One region of the Butyricimonas sp. genome, then DNA from elsewhere that is predicted to be linked to it. Evidence: riboswitches for the same ligand, from Rfam matches in the RefSeq annotation. Region 1 holds a riboswitch; the other holds the start of a gene.

Region 1 (7,312 bases):
TCGGGTAAAGGCGGAAGTTCTTTTTGCCGCGAGTTTTTTATTTATCATCCTTTTGGGGGCTGTTTTGTTAAGATTACCTAATGCCACGTACGAGGGGATCAGTTTCATGGATGCCTTGTTTACCTCGACGAGTGCCGTGTGTGTGACCGGGTTGACTGTCGTTGATACCGGTGCCACTTTTACGTTGACCGGGCAGGTCGTGCTGCTCATGCTGATTCAAGTTGGGGGAATTGGGGTGATGACCTTTACCAGTTTTTTTGCCATGTCATTCTTGAGTGGCACCTCCTTTCACGATCAGTTCATGATGAAAAACCTATTGAACGAGGCATCTTTGAGCGATATTTTCCGGACGGTCGTGTATATCATTCTGACCACGTTTATCATCGAGGGAATTGGTGTTTACCTTGTCTACATGCAAGTGCAGGATGTAGCGGAAATTGACAATAAACTCTTTTTCGCCTTGTTTCATGGTGTTTCGGCTTTCTGTAATGCCGGGTTCTCCACGTTGCCGGGCAATCTCTATGATCCTTTGATCAGGCATTTGTATGGTTTGCAAGTCATTTTGGCTTTTTTGATTATATTTGGTGGTATCGGATTCCCGATCTTGTTCAATTACGGGCGACTCCTGCATTATGGTATTCGGAATAAGATCAAATGTCTGTTGGGTATGAATTACAAGGTGATCCACGAACCTCGCATCGTGAGTACGACAACACGAATCGTGTTACCGACCACTTTAATCCTGCTTGTCGTGGGGACAGCCTTGTTCTGGATATTTGAAAATCATAACGTGTTGGACGGAATGTCATTCACGGGAAAATTTGCCACTTCGTTTATGGGGGCCGTCACCCCTCGTACGGCAGGTTTTAACAACGTGGATATGTCCATGTTGCACGTTCCGACAATCTTCCTCACGATTATCTTGATGTGGATCGGTGCGGCTCCGATGTCCACGGGGGGCGGTATTAAAGTAACAACCTTCGTGATTGCTTTAAAAAATATATGGGCGAATCTCGCGGGGAACGATCGGGTTGTTATCGCGCATCGTCAATTGACTCGGGAGAACGTGAACCGGGCGCATTCAATCATCATACTATCTATTCTGTGGATCATTCTGGCTGTTTTTGTCATCGTGATTCTGGAACCGAAGGCAACGCTGACTCAAGCTGTTTTCGAGGTCGTTTCTGCCTTGGGGACGGTGGGGCTGACTTTGGATTTGACGCCCCATTTATGTGTGGCAAGTAAAATGATCGTTGCCCTCACCATGTTTGTCGGGCGTGTAGGCTTAATCACCCTTTTGGCTTGTTTCATCCGCTATCAGGAAGTGAAACTTTATACGTATCCCGATGAAACCGTAATCGTTTAATCAATTGAAAGTTGAAAACCAAGCTCCGTCTCACATTTTCAATTTTCAATTCTCAATTTTTAATTATTATGAAGTGTATCGTATTTGGATTAGGTAATTTTGGGCTTGCATTATCGCAACGTCTGACCAAACGGGGAAACGAGGTGTTGGGAGTGGATTCTGACATCAGTAAGATTAATTTATACAAGGATTCCATCACGAATACCGTGGCATTGGATGTGAAAAATGAACAAGCATTACAAACGCTACCTTTGACAGAAGTGGATGTGGTGTTTGTGGTGTTCGGGAAAGACTTCGGGACCTCCCTGTTCGTGATTGCGCTATTGAAACAGTTTGGCGTGAAACGTATCGTGGCACGGGCCATTTCGCCGGTGCATAAGGTGATTCTGAAGTCTATGGGAATCACGGAGACCATCAATCCGGAATGGGAGTATGCCGATTTCTTTGCGACAAAAGTGGAGTTGGGGACAACTATAGATTCTTATGTTGTTGATGACGATCATTTGATTATCGAGTGGGAGATTCCACCTCGTTTTATCGGGCGAAAATTAGGTGATGCGAAATTCGAGGAAGAATTTGGGTTAAAATTGATAGCCTTAAAACGCTATGATGCTAAAATCGATAAATCATTGGTAATGAATAACCCGTCCGATGATACCGTTTTTGTTGAAAAGGATGTGTTTGTACTTTTCGGTCATCCGAAGAACTTCCGGAAACTTGGAATCCAGATTGCTTGATTCAAGCGAGTCATAGCCAAGAGACAATTTGTGGAATAAATCTATTTTCGGATTGTCTCTTGTCTGGATGAATCCGAGCGTTATGACTCCACGATCCATTTCTCGATATTCCTTGTTTTCGAACTGAAATTTACACCGATTTTAAATATCTTGCGCTTGTCTGATTGGAATGGTTGAGCGTAATGCTTGTCATGGATTTCTTTTTCTCCCCAGAAATAGGCATCGAGCGTGGAGATCAATAGGCTTTTGCCAAAACGATGCGGGCGACTGAGAAAGTAATAACTACCTGTTTTTACCAGTCGGTAAATCAAGGCGGTCTTGTCAATATAGAAATAACCTTCTTTTCGGATTTTCTCGAAATTCTGGATACCTATGGGATAAATTTTCTCACTCATGCGCGTTCGTTTATGGATAATAATAGAATAAAGATACTCAATTTTCTATGATTATCGAAAATGAGCGACAAGTTTAATGCCAGTCTTAAACAGGCTTTCACCGGACACGTATACGCAATTCTTTCGGGTCGAACGTGATGGTCTCGTTACGGAACAGGCGTTCGATATGACCGCTGTTAATCATCTGTCGCGTGGGCAGGTAATGCAAATGCGGACGATCGATCAGGGCGATGGAATCACAGAGCGTGAGAGCAATATCCAGTTCGTGGGTTGAAAAAAGGATACATTTGTTTTGTTCGTGAGCCAGTCTTTGCAATAGCACTCCCAGCTCGTAACGGTTTGGCAGGTCCAGAAAAGAGGTGGGTTCATCAAGCAAGATGATAGGAGTGTCTTGTGCGAGGGCCCGGGCGATCATGATTCGCTGGCATTCCCCGTCCGACATCTGGTCCATTGTTCGTTCGGCATAGGTGGACATATCGAGTAATGCGAGGGATTTATCAACGATTTCCCGGTCTCGTGGTTGCAGTCTTCCTACCCAGTTCGTGTAGGGGGCCCGCCCGAGGGCGACTACATCCCGGCATTTCAAGTTAGGAATCCGAACCTTTTCAGTAGTCACGAAACTGACGGTGCGAGCCAGTTCCTCCGGTCGCAACCCGGCAAGGTCTTTCCCGGCCAGCAATATTCGCCCGGACTTGATTTCCCCTAACCCCGCCGTGGCCCGCAGCAAGGTACTTTTCCCGCTGCCGTTACGTCCCAGCAAGGCGATCAACCCGCCCCCGTCCAAGCTGGCCGACACCCGGTCCAGCAGGATTTGTTGCCCGTATCCCAGTGTTAAAGATTCTAGTTGTATCATACCGGTCGAAGATTTTTATATACTACCCAAATAATTACCGGAATTCCCAGCAGGGCGGTAATACAATTCACGGGTAGCACGAGTGTTTTAGCAATAATATCACATATCAACATGGCCACGACTCCCAGTAATATGCTTCCCGGCAAAAGTGTCCGGTGATCCGCGTCGTTAAACAACATACGGGCCACGTGAGGCACGGCAAGTCCGAGAAAGCCCACCGGGCCGCAGAATGCTGTCACGGTTCCGGTCAACAACGTTGTTGACACGAAAATAAGCGTTCTGGCACGCCGTATATTCAGTCCCATTGTTTGGGCGTAATTCTCCCCGAGTAGAAGAAGATTCAATGCCTTGATACAATAAATCGAGAGAATGACACCCACGCAAATCACGGGAATCATGATAAACAGTTTCGTTGTCGTGACGTGTCCTAGGGAACCCATCGACCATAGGAAGAACATTTTCAATTGTTCGGCAGAACTCAAGTACTGTAAAATCTGTATGATAGCTCCTGCAATGTAACCGATCATCACTCCCATGATCAACACCCCAAGGATATTTTTCACGTAACGACTGATGATGGCAATCAGTAACAGGACCATGACGGCCCCGCCCCATCCGGCCCCGACAATACCTACCGACTGCCAGAACCCGGAATGTGCCAGTCCCAGCAAAGGAGTCCCTAGGATAAAGAAAGCAACGCCTAATCCCGATCCGGAACTTACTCCCAACAAGTAAGGATCTGCCAACGGGTTCCGGAAAACCGTCTGCATCTGCAAGCCGCTTATCGAAAGCGCCACGCCGATCAGAACAGCCACGATCACCCTCACCAATCGAATCGACAGCACGATATTGCGGGTTGTCATATCCGTCTCGTTACCCGTGAACACGTTCCAAACCTGCCCGACGGAAAGTGCCGAATCTCCCGACACCAAGTCGAGCGCGAACAGCACGAAAACCAGCAGGCTCAGGAAAAGGAATATGATCGAATTGCGTTTCACGATAAAATTGAAAATGACATCACCGTTATTAATTTCTTGATTTATGATTTTAGATTCCAGCCGCACGGGGGGACGCTTTAACTACCCCCTCTAACTCCCTTGCACAGGGGGAGGATACGCTACATTGTAATATCGTAGCGTCTTCTCGCATTCGTCTCTCCCCCTGTGTAAGGGGAAGCTGGTGGGGGTAGATGCTTTTTTCATTCTAAACTCTAAATTTTAAACTCTAAACTATTCCAAGTGCCTGTAATAATACAAATCCTCCGTCACCAGTTCCGGGTGTAAGATTTTGATCAGGTCACGGAGTACGATGTCCGGGTGGACAACAGCCGATTCCCAGTAATCATTTCCCCCTTCGGGCGTTAAGCGCAAGTTATTATTATAGACCTTGTTTTCTTGGATGGCTTTCGCATCCTTGAATTTCGGATTCATGATCTTTAACTCGTCGAGAGTTGTTGCCATACCTACATTCAACCACACGTCAGCCTCGCGAATCAACCCGTAGGCTGTTTCCAGCCCGATGGGTTCGGCTCCGTTAGAGGTGTTTTTCTTGTAAATATAATCCCCTCCCGCATCCGTGATTAATTGTGCCACGTAGCTTTTCACGGAAGGCATGGCCCAACTGTCATTCCACGGCGTGTTCAGCATGACGGTAGGACGTTTTTCCACGTTTGCCGTTAACTGTTTCATGTTGTTATAACGTTCGGGTATTTCTTTAAATACTTTTGTACCTGTTTCCCGGCTATCCGTTAATTCGGAAATGGCAACCAACCATTCAGCCTTACCCAGCGGAGATTCTTCCAAGTATTCCCCCACGTACATATAAGGAACATTCAATTCTTTTAATTTGTCCGTCACGGTTGATTGCGCGTCCCCGATGCCGTAAAGTAACACGAGATCCGGGGCCAACCCGACAAGAAGTTCGTAATTTACTTCTGCCCCCATGTCTTTTATGGTTTCTTTGTGGGCAAGGACATACGGGTTGGAAACATAATTCATCCCGGAAACTCCGACTACTCGATCCACTTGGTTAATGGCATCCAGCATGGCGATGTAAGTGGATGACATGCACACAATTCGTTTGGCTCCCGCGGGAATAATCACCCCGTCAAAATCTTTCGGTGCCTGCTCTCCGTTCCGGGCCACGAAGTAGGACATTTCAATGCCTTCCGCTCCCTGCCAAGGATTACGCACGCGAATAATCGTGCTTTCCGTGTTATCAGCTCCCATGATGTCGAAGCCCGCGGCGTATTCCGGTGAGTAAACTTCCTTCGTGAAGGCGGTCGTGGACTTTGTTCTCGTTTGACAACCGGATAGCATCAGAAGAACGATTGACATGAATAAAAATAGAACTCGTTTCATAATATAATAGTTTTTTGCTTCGAGAGAGATCTTTACGCAAGCGGGAAAAACCTGAAACGGTAAATCAAAACAGAATGACCTTGCCATCCAACCTGATTACCATCTGAATCCCGCAGATGCAAATCTGTCCCTCGTCATAGCAGGTCTTCTGACTTATCCCTTTTATCGTGCCTTCCCAGCATTCTAACCAGTGGCAAACGTACGATAAACTTTTCCTTTAAAAGGGGGAAATACAGCAACGGGTATTGTCCCGGATTTTCACCGGATTCCCTTTTTCATTCAATACATCACGAAGTGGTGTATGAAACTATGACGGTGCGAAAATAGGTCGTAATTTTTAATTAGACAATAAATTGGATAAAAGATTTTTATTTCATTGGTATGAACCACCTGTTAGGCGAGGTTTTCGATGATCAATCCCGTCACGGGGGAGGATGCCAAGCGTGTAATAATGTTTAACTTCTTGCATATCTGTCATAAGGTCCCCCATGCCGATGAATTCCCGCGGGCGTAACGTCCGGTAATCACGATTTCGAAGAGAGGGGGGAGCGTATGGACATTACACTCCCGCGTACACGCTTGGAGAGAAACGGGTGGTATCTTTATTGCCAAAAAACAAGTAGAGGTGTAGGGGCGTTCCTTCCGGTTGTTTTGCTGCCGGGATGTCCACGGTCACCTTGCCGTCGCCCCGGAACGAGTTAAAACACGTGATCATTTGCGGGGCGCGGGGTAAGGTCCCGTAAAAATATCCCACATACACTTGATCTGACACGCTCGCTTTCGGGCAGTCAATGTCATTTTCCCAGTTTAGGGTCACGGACCATCCTTCCCTTGTGACACCCGTGATCACCGGTGCATCCAGCGTGCCTGTCGAGAATCGGAATGTCGGGAAAGCCCATACCCCTTCTCCCGGGCGAAAACATCCCCCGTTTTGAGAATGGAATAAGGAATCGCTTTTATTTATTCCCATCTCCTTGGCCATGAGTTTCCATATCGGTAAATCCCCGATGGCACGACGATAGATTCTCCACATTTTACGGGCTTCCGTGAAACGGCTGGAGGATTCCTCTTCCCCCTCGGTTCTTGTTTTTTTAGGGCTCCGTCGTGATTTGCAGGCCCGAACTTTATTGCCGTGTCGGTAATAGGTTATCCCGTCGATCCGGATAGAGCCTTGTGCCAAGAGAGCTACTGGAATAGATAATGTGTTTTCCATGATAATAATTATTTGATAATCACTCGTGTATTAATTCATGAGCAAAAGTAGATAGAATATTTTTAATACGCAAATAAAACTCTTTTAAAACGCTATTATATATAGCGATTTAATAGGGGTTTAATAGCGTTCTAATAGCGCTTTACACGAAAGTGATCACTTATATCTCATGAATAATACATGTAATAATTTATTTATTTAGTTTGAAAGTGTGACTACATTGGTTTATTTGTGTATCTTTGTTGGCGAGAAACATAAAAATAACAGGATATGGCGGAATTTGTAAATCCACTTGGAAAGATTCGGGGTAAGTTCGGTAACGTAATCACTTACGGGGGACCAAACGGGAAAAATTATTGCCGGGGGGCAAGCATCTCGCGTAAACCGA
Region 2 (7,312 bases), 110 kb from region 1:
AAAGCGTCAGCCTTGTGCGGCTGGAATCTAAAATCTAAAATTATTAAATTTAAAATTAATTGATTCCCAATTTCTTCCTTATCGCCTTCGGGATAGCATTCTTGTGAACCATAATATCCATTGTCTTCAAAGCCATATAAGGATAAGATGCGTAGAAATACCCTCCGAATTTGTTATACTTATTCCAAGAATTCTTCACGATGAAATAAGGAGTTCCGTTCTGATCTTTTGCTTTACCAATGATATGCATTCCGTGATCGTCAGTTGTCAGGTAACGATCGAACTCTTCCTGTCTCATCTCCTGCGTGATCGTCTTTTCGGGAGCCGGACCTTGCTTGAAAGCATCCATCATCTGCTGTCCCTTCGGCAACTTTTCCCATTTAGCAATTTCCGCACCGCTCATCTCCTTCGTGTCCGTTGCGGGGATCACGGCAACCCCTGCATCCTTCGTAGCAAATCCTTTCTCGCTCACGTCAGCACCCCAGACGAAAGTATAACCATTATCAATAGCATAATCCATCACTTGCACCAACTCTTCCAACGGAAGATTATAAGCCTTATCCCAAGACCAGTTATCCTCAACCTCAATAGCGAACTCCGTGTAGAAAGGATGGTGCGTGAAAGAGGTTAAATTCACATAGTCATCCATGTTTAAACCAACCACCTCTTTAGCGAAAGTCTGCGGTGTATATTCTTTTCCTTGATATTCAAACTTCTCCGGCTCCGGTCCGAGATAAGTATCCAGAATAGCATCGAATCCCCGTTTCCACGCCGTACTCAACCGCTTGTTGTTATTTTCCACTACCGCCTGCACGTAAGCTTTCAAAACAGCATCAATCTCTCCGAAAACATGACTCGGTTCCCCGTAATTCAATCCTTGATACACCTCAAGAGGCACAATCCCATATTTCTTTGCCATATTCGTCACATCCGAAGAGGCTCCTCCCACCGCAAAATTCAACACCCCGTGCAAGCGAACATATTTATCCGCCTTATCCGAATAAGCGTGTTTCACGAAATACATGGCCGACAAATTCACCGAATCTTTCCCCATTCGCATCATTTCCGACTCTAGGAAAGAGGACGTTGACCATGACCAACAAGTTCCGGCACGATACTGATCCTTCACGGAGGTAGCGGGCAATCTCTTGATATCAGTAAACTGGTAGCCTACAGGCTTTGTCGTGTCCTGTGCCGTCGTATTCTGCTGCGCATGGGCCATCATGTACCCTCCGAAAACGAAGGCGAATAAAATAAATGCTGTTCTCTTCATATCTTTTATATTGATTGTGATTTAATTGTCTGCCTGCAAAAGTATAAAAAGAACCGCAAAACAAGCTGACAAGCTGAATATATTTACGTTAGCCAATAACAAAAAAGGGCTGTCCCAAAAGTCTTATCCAGTATCTACAAACTACCCCCACTAACTCCCCCTGTGTAAGGGGGAGTTAGTGGGGGTAGTTATTTAAAAATGACTTTTTCGACACCCCTATCCTTGACTTCTTTCAAATTCCCTTTCTTTAATTAAAAAGTATAGGAAACCGATGCCTGATAATTCCGGGGCTTTGCCATGATCGTGGTCCGCTCAAAATATTCCTTGTCAAACAAGTTGTTAATGTTCAATGCCAGTGTTACGTGATTCTTGATCGTGTAGAAAATACCCGCATCCATCAACCACAAGGCCGGATCGTACAACCGGTTATCTATATTCCGGAACACCTTATCCTTGAAATTCCCACTTAAATGGAATGACAAATTCTTTAACACCCCGCGTGGTATCGTGTAATCGGCATAAGCGTAAAATGTCGTACGAGGAACTCCCGTGGCACGAACATTTTTATTCTGTTCCTTATATTTAGAGAAACGTCCGCTCTCGGCAATTTCCCGCAAACGATAGTCCGACCAACCGAGACCTCCCGTAACTTGTAAAGTCGGTAACGGACGAACAACCACCTCAATGTCAAAACCTCGCGAGTCGGCTCTTCCGACTTGTCCCCGGATACTCTTCTCCGTGGCCACGCCATCCACCAATACCGTCGTGTCTCCCAGACTCTTCACGATATTATACTTACGAATATAAAACACGCTTGCGTTTATATCCACCATCTCGTTCAAGGTGTAACGTACACCGACTTCCGTGGAATACCCCTTTTCCGGCTTGAACACTTCGCCCCCATCCTCGTCAGGATTGAACTCGTTACCCTTGCGGTCCAAATACATCACGGTAGGACTATATGTCGTGGTTACAGGATTGAAATAAGAAGAAATAGAACCGTAGAATGACAATTCAGGCATGGGAAAATACACGACACCCACTCGATACGTGAATGCCGAGGTCTCCACCTCTTTCCATTCTTTCCTGTTCTTCGTTTCATATTTCTGTTTCCCGTCATCAATCGTGGCACTTGATGTTTTCCGGCTATACAAATCCACACGCCCGGATGCCATCATTTTCCACTTATCATTAAATTCGATCACGTCATGCAAATAAATTCCATGCGTTCTCTCCGTGCGCAGGGAAACGGCTGAAACTTTCGTGTCCCACCACCCCTGCACGATATGCGGATCCCGCACAGGCAAAAGTGCATCCAAACCGGGCCCCCACAAATCGTCATCTCCATAACCGTTATACTGGGCGAAATCAAAACAATTGTACGTCCATCCCAACGTGTAGTTATGCAACACGGAACCTGTCTCGAACTTCCCGGTCAACTCGATCGTGTTATTCACGTTTTTATGGTCCGGGTTAAAATTCAACGGGTTCTGACGGGCAGCATTTCCCCGTTGAACCGTATCCAAGTCAACATAAATCTTCTCGGTCTCTGACTTTTTATAATACCATTTGTATATCGGGTCTTTGGAAGTGCGGTAAGAAAGCCCCTCAATACAATGATAATCCAAATCACTGTGGAAATAGGAAAAACGTTCTTTCAACTTCATCCAATCCGTGATCTGGTAAACGTATGACACAGACATATCCCATACTTTCCGTTTCATGTAATTATTGGCAAAGTCATTATAAACCTCGCGGTAATCCGCCTCCGGGTGACGATCCCCCTTCAGCGCGTACGGTTTGTCTCCGTCCACGTAGAACATATCACCGGGCATAACGGGTGCAGCCCCGATCTCGGTCGTGTAATCATCATCGGCATAACTACCGGTCACATCAATACGTCCCCACTTTCCTAAATCAGCTCCCAAAACACCATACACGGAAAAACGATTTGCATTCACCTCACGCCATCCGTCACCCGTTGAATAATTGATATTGGCACGATATTCGAGAGGTCCCACAAGTTTTCCCCCGAAACCAAGAGTAGCTCGTCTCTCATCCCAGCTACCATAACTGATACGAGCGTTGGCCGAGAAATCGGGAGATGCTTTCTTGCGCACGATATTCAACACGCCACCCATAGCCGAATGTCCGGCCAAAATAGCAGCGGGACCCTTCAATAACTCGATAGACTCCACGGCAGCCAAATCCCCGTAAGGTACGTTATTCTTCAACGTCCGCTCATCGCGAATCCCGTCAATCATAACAACCGCACTCCCCTGTCCGCGAATGGAAAACTGTTGGAATTGCCCGTATTGCTTGTCTTTCGCTACAATCCCCGGCAAAAACTTAACGGCATCCATCAGATCGACAATCCCTTTCCGGTCAAGCATCTGACTAGACAACTTGCTCACCGTTATCGGAACGAAACGTAAAGGCACATCCAATCCCAACAAATCAATCCTCTTCTTTTTCTGCATCACATCCACCTGATCGATACGGAATAAAGAATCCGTGATACTCTTTTTCTTTCGCTTGTCGTTCTCTTGAGCGAGAAGCGAACCGACACACACAAACAGCAACAATGCTAATACAACAACTTTTTTCATACAACTATATATTAATAATGAATAAAGCATTATTAACATAGTCTTTTGGGCAACATGAGTCTAAGGTAAAATCCGTCTTTTTCCCTCTCGCTTTTTTTCCCGAAAGCTATGGTTTATCTTGTTCGGCAGGTCTTCTGACTTGTTCCGGATTTTGTTGCCTTCCCAGTTTATAACCAGTGACATTTGAAGTACAAAATCCCTTGTAAAGGAACTTACAGCTGCGGGTACAGTCCCGGATTCACACCGGGTTCCCTATTAAGCGTTACCTCCATGACCGAAGGTTCCGCACCAAAACTTGGTGCGAAAGTAATACATTTTTTTCATCCGGCAACAACCTTTTATAAAAAATTATATACATTTGTCTCGTCTTAGGTGATGTGTTGATGCCCAATTAACACACAAGAGGGAAGCCGGTTAGAATCCGGAACAGTGCCCGCTACTGTGATGCCCGTTTCTCCGGATAAGGAGATTCAAAGAAAGATTCTTACACCACTGTCCACACGGATGGGAAGGTATTTTTCTTAGGCGTAGTCAGGAGACCTGCCAAGACAAACATAGGTAATAGCGTATTCTCGGGGTCAGGAATACTATTATAAACATTTAAAACATCATCATCTAATGAAGAGAATTGTAATGCTAGGCATGATATTCATGTTAGCCTTGGTAAGTACCTCGTTTGCAGAGATCACATTAAAAGGAAAAGTCACAGATGCAAAGAGTGGAAAAGCCCTCATCGGTGCAAACGTTCGTCTGGTCGGAACAAGCATAGGGATTGCCACCAACAACAAAGGGGAGTTCATTCTGGAAAATATTCCGGATGGCACGTACACGCTACGGGCAAGCTATTCAGGCTACGAAGTTGCCTCGATAAAAGTCAACAGCAACAAAAACGACATTCTATTCCGGCTCACGGCCACCCCGGTAAACCTGAATCAAGTTGTCGTCACGGGAACGGGAACACACCGCCGTTTGAAAGATTCTCCCGTACCCATCGAGGTCATCAGCGGTACTGACTTGAAAAGTGCGGGCGTGAACTCCTTCGAAGATGCCCTCCTGTTACTGAATCCTTCATTCAACATACGTCCCACCGTCATGGGTTCCTACTTCACGCTGAACGGCATGAGCAACAAATACATCCTCATCCTTGTCGACGGCAAAAAAGTGGCCGGGGACGTGTCCAACAACACCGACCTCTCCCGTATTGACATGAGCCGGGTCAAGCGTATCGAAATACTGAAAGGAGCGGCATCCGCACTCTATGGTTCCGACGCTATTGCCGGGGTAATCAACATCATCACGGAACAACCGAAAGACCCGATCAGCGTGCAATCCAAGACCCGTTTCGGGGGAGAATCCAGCTTCTCGCAAAATGCCAGCGTAGACCTACACTTTGGTAAATTCACCTCTTCCACCTCCTACCAAAGGAGACAGATGGGAGGCTGGCAATTAAGCCCTTACGAGATTGACGGGGACACAGCCATACTCACGAGAAGAGAAGCTTCCAGCAAGTTCCATTCCAACATTGTCAATCAACGCTTCACCTACGCCCCGGTGAAAAGCCTAAGCCTGTACGCCCAAGGGGGGTATTTTGACCGGGAAGTAAACCGTCCCGTGCAGGAGAAAAAAGATGACGGGGGCTACACCTATGACCTAACCTACATGGACTACAACATCGGCGTGGGCGGACGCTACCAGCTAAACTCCACCGATTACATCGCGCTGGACCTCTACATGGACAACTACGAATACAACAAACTGTACACCGTGGCACAGGTCAGTAAAAAAGACACGACCTTCCGCGTGGGGGACGAGGAATTGACGAAACGCCAAAAATACTACAACGGGAACCTGAAAGGCGTGTTTAAACTCGGCTCATACAACAAAATCTCCGCAGGCACCGAGTACACGAACGACTACATGAAAAACCCCGGAAACCTCGAAGAACCAGAAGAGATCTACACGCTGGCCCTGTACGCACAAGACGAGATTCGCCTCTGGAAAAACCTGCAAATTTTGCCGGGATTCCGCTACGTGTACAACGAGATGTTTAAGAACCGCTTTACCCCGAAAATAGCCTTGATGTACACCCTCGGCTCCTTCAATTTCAGAACATCCTACGCCGCCGGTTTTAAAACCCCCAGCATACAAGAACTATATTACGATTACGAAGCCCGCGGGGCTATCACCATCGGGAACCCAGACCTGAAACCGGAAAAAGCAAACTACTACAACATCAACGTGGAATATGCCGGGAAATATCTGAATGTCTCTGTCAACGGGTACATCAACGACGTGAAAGACATCATCGAGAAATACGACGTTGGGGTTACCGACGAGGATAAAGCGAACGGGATAAAAACCCGGAACGTGTACCACAACCTCGACAAAGCCAGTATCAAAGGCTTCGATGTCACGATCAATAGCTACTTGGGTGCCGGGTTTTCTGCCGCCGGATCCTACAACTGCGTGTATGCCGCCGATGATTCCGGACGCCGCCTGAGCGAATCGGTACGCCACGCGGCAACCTTCCGGGCCGGGTGGAGCCATGAATGGAACAAGTACAAACTACGGGCCAACATCAACGGGAGAATGCAAGGTTCAAAATACATCTACAAAAAGACCACGGACAAAACAACCGGGAAAGACATTTACACCGACGTCAGCGCCCCCAAGTACCAGCTCTGGAACTTGGCGACCACCCACACCTTCGCTCCCGTGGGTAACTTCCTGTTCGAAATCAACGCCGGGATTGACAACATCTTTGACTGGACGGACGATCGTCCCAGCGGGGTAAACTATGCCACGCTAAACCCCGGACGCACACTATTTGCCAGTCTCGTTATTCGTTTCACCAAATAAACAAACACCATGAAAAACATATTTACAGCCCTATTCTTATTGACAAGCATCTTTACATTCGCCCACGGTGGCGACGGTTTCAAACATTCCGATATATTCAAGACTCTCGGTCCTAATGACAAAGTAGCCATTCTCATGGTTCACTTCGGTACAACTCACGATGACACCCGAGCCTTGACCATCGAGGCCATTAACAAAAAAGTGTCACAAACATTCCCCGGAGTGGAAGTCCGTGAAGCCTACACTTCCCGCATGATCATGCGCCGCCTGAAAGAAAAAGGAATGACCAAACCCAACCCGACGGAAGCCATGAACAAACTGATTGCCGACGGTTATACCCACTTGATCCTTCAACCCACGAACATCATCGAAGGAATTGAAATGGAAGCCCTGCAAAAAGAAGTTGCATCATACCAAACGAAATTCAAAGACATTCGCTTAGGGACAGCTCTTCTTCATTCTCCCGAGGATTACCAAGCCGTGGTAAAAGCGATTGCCGCATCAATCAAGGACAAGGAAAAAGGGGATTGCGTCTTCGTATGCCACGGGACCTACCACCCGGCAAACTCAA

What was found. Region 1 has a riboswitch for cobalamin ahead of QVC79_RS05690 (ABC transporter substrate-binding protein). Riboswitches for the same ligand answer to the same signal wherever they lie in the genome.
Region 2: another riboswitch for cobalamin. It lies ahead of QVC79_RS06110 (TonB-dependent receptor); the one in region 1 lies ahead of QVC79_RS05690 (ABC transporter substrate-binding protein).

What each region holds. Positions count from the first base shown of each region.
Region 1 is NZ_JAHZBP010000003.1:158,626-165,937, forward strand. Features, by position in the region: gene QVC79_RS05665 (TrkH family potassium uptake protein) at 1-1,366, shown strand, start outside; gene QVC79_RS05670 (potassium channel family protein) at 1,435-2,103, shown strand; partial or broken gene QVC79_RS05675 (AAA family ATPase) at 2,232-2,498, opposite strand; gene QVC79_RS05680 (ABC transporter ATP-binding protein) at 2,596-3,351, opposite strand; gene QVC79_RS05685 (FecCD family ABC transporter permease) at 3,348-4,301, opposite strand; gene QVC79_RS05690 (ABC transporter substrate-binding protein) at 4,581-5,669, opposite strand; cobalamin riboswitch at 5,833-6,038, opposite strand; gene QVC79_RS05700 (hypothetical protein) at 6,271-6,924, opposite strand; gene QVC79_RS05705 (hypothetical protein) at 7,195-7,312, shown strand, end outside.
Region 2 is NZ_JAHZBP010000003.1:266,689-274,000, reverse strand. Features, by position in the region: gene QVC79_RS06120 (C1 family peptidase) at 56-1,273, opposite strand; gene QVC79_RS06115 (TonB-dependent receptor) at 1,525-3,882, opposite strand; cobalamin riboswitch at 3,990-4,191, opposite strand; cobalamin riboswitch at 4,236-4,444, shown strand; gene QVC79_RS06110 (TonB-dependent receptor) at 4,501-6,741, shown strand; gene QVC79_RS06105 (sirohydrochlorin cobaltochelatase) at 6,751-7,312, shown strand, end outside.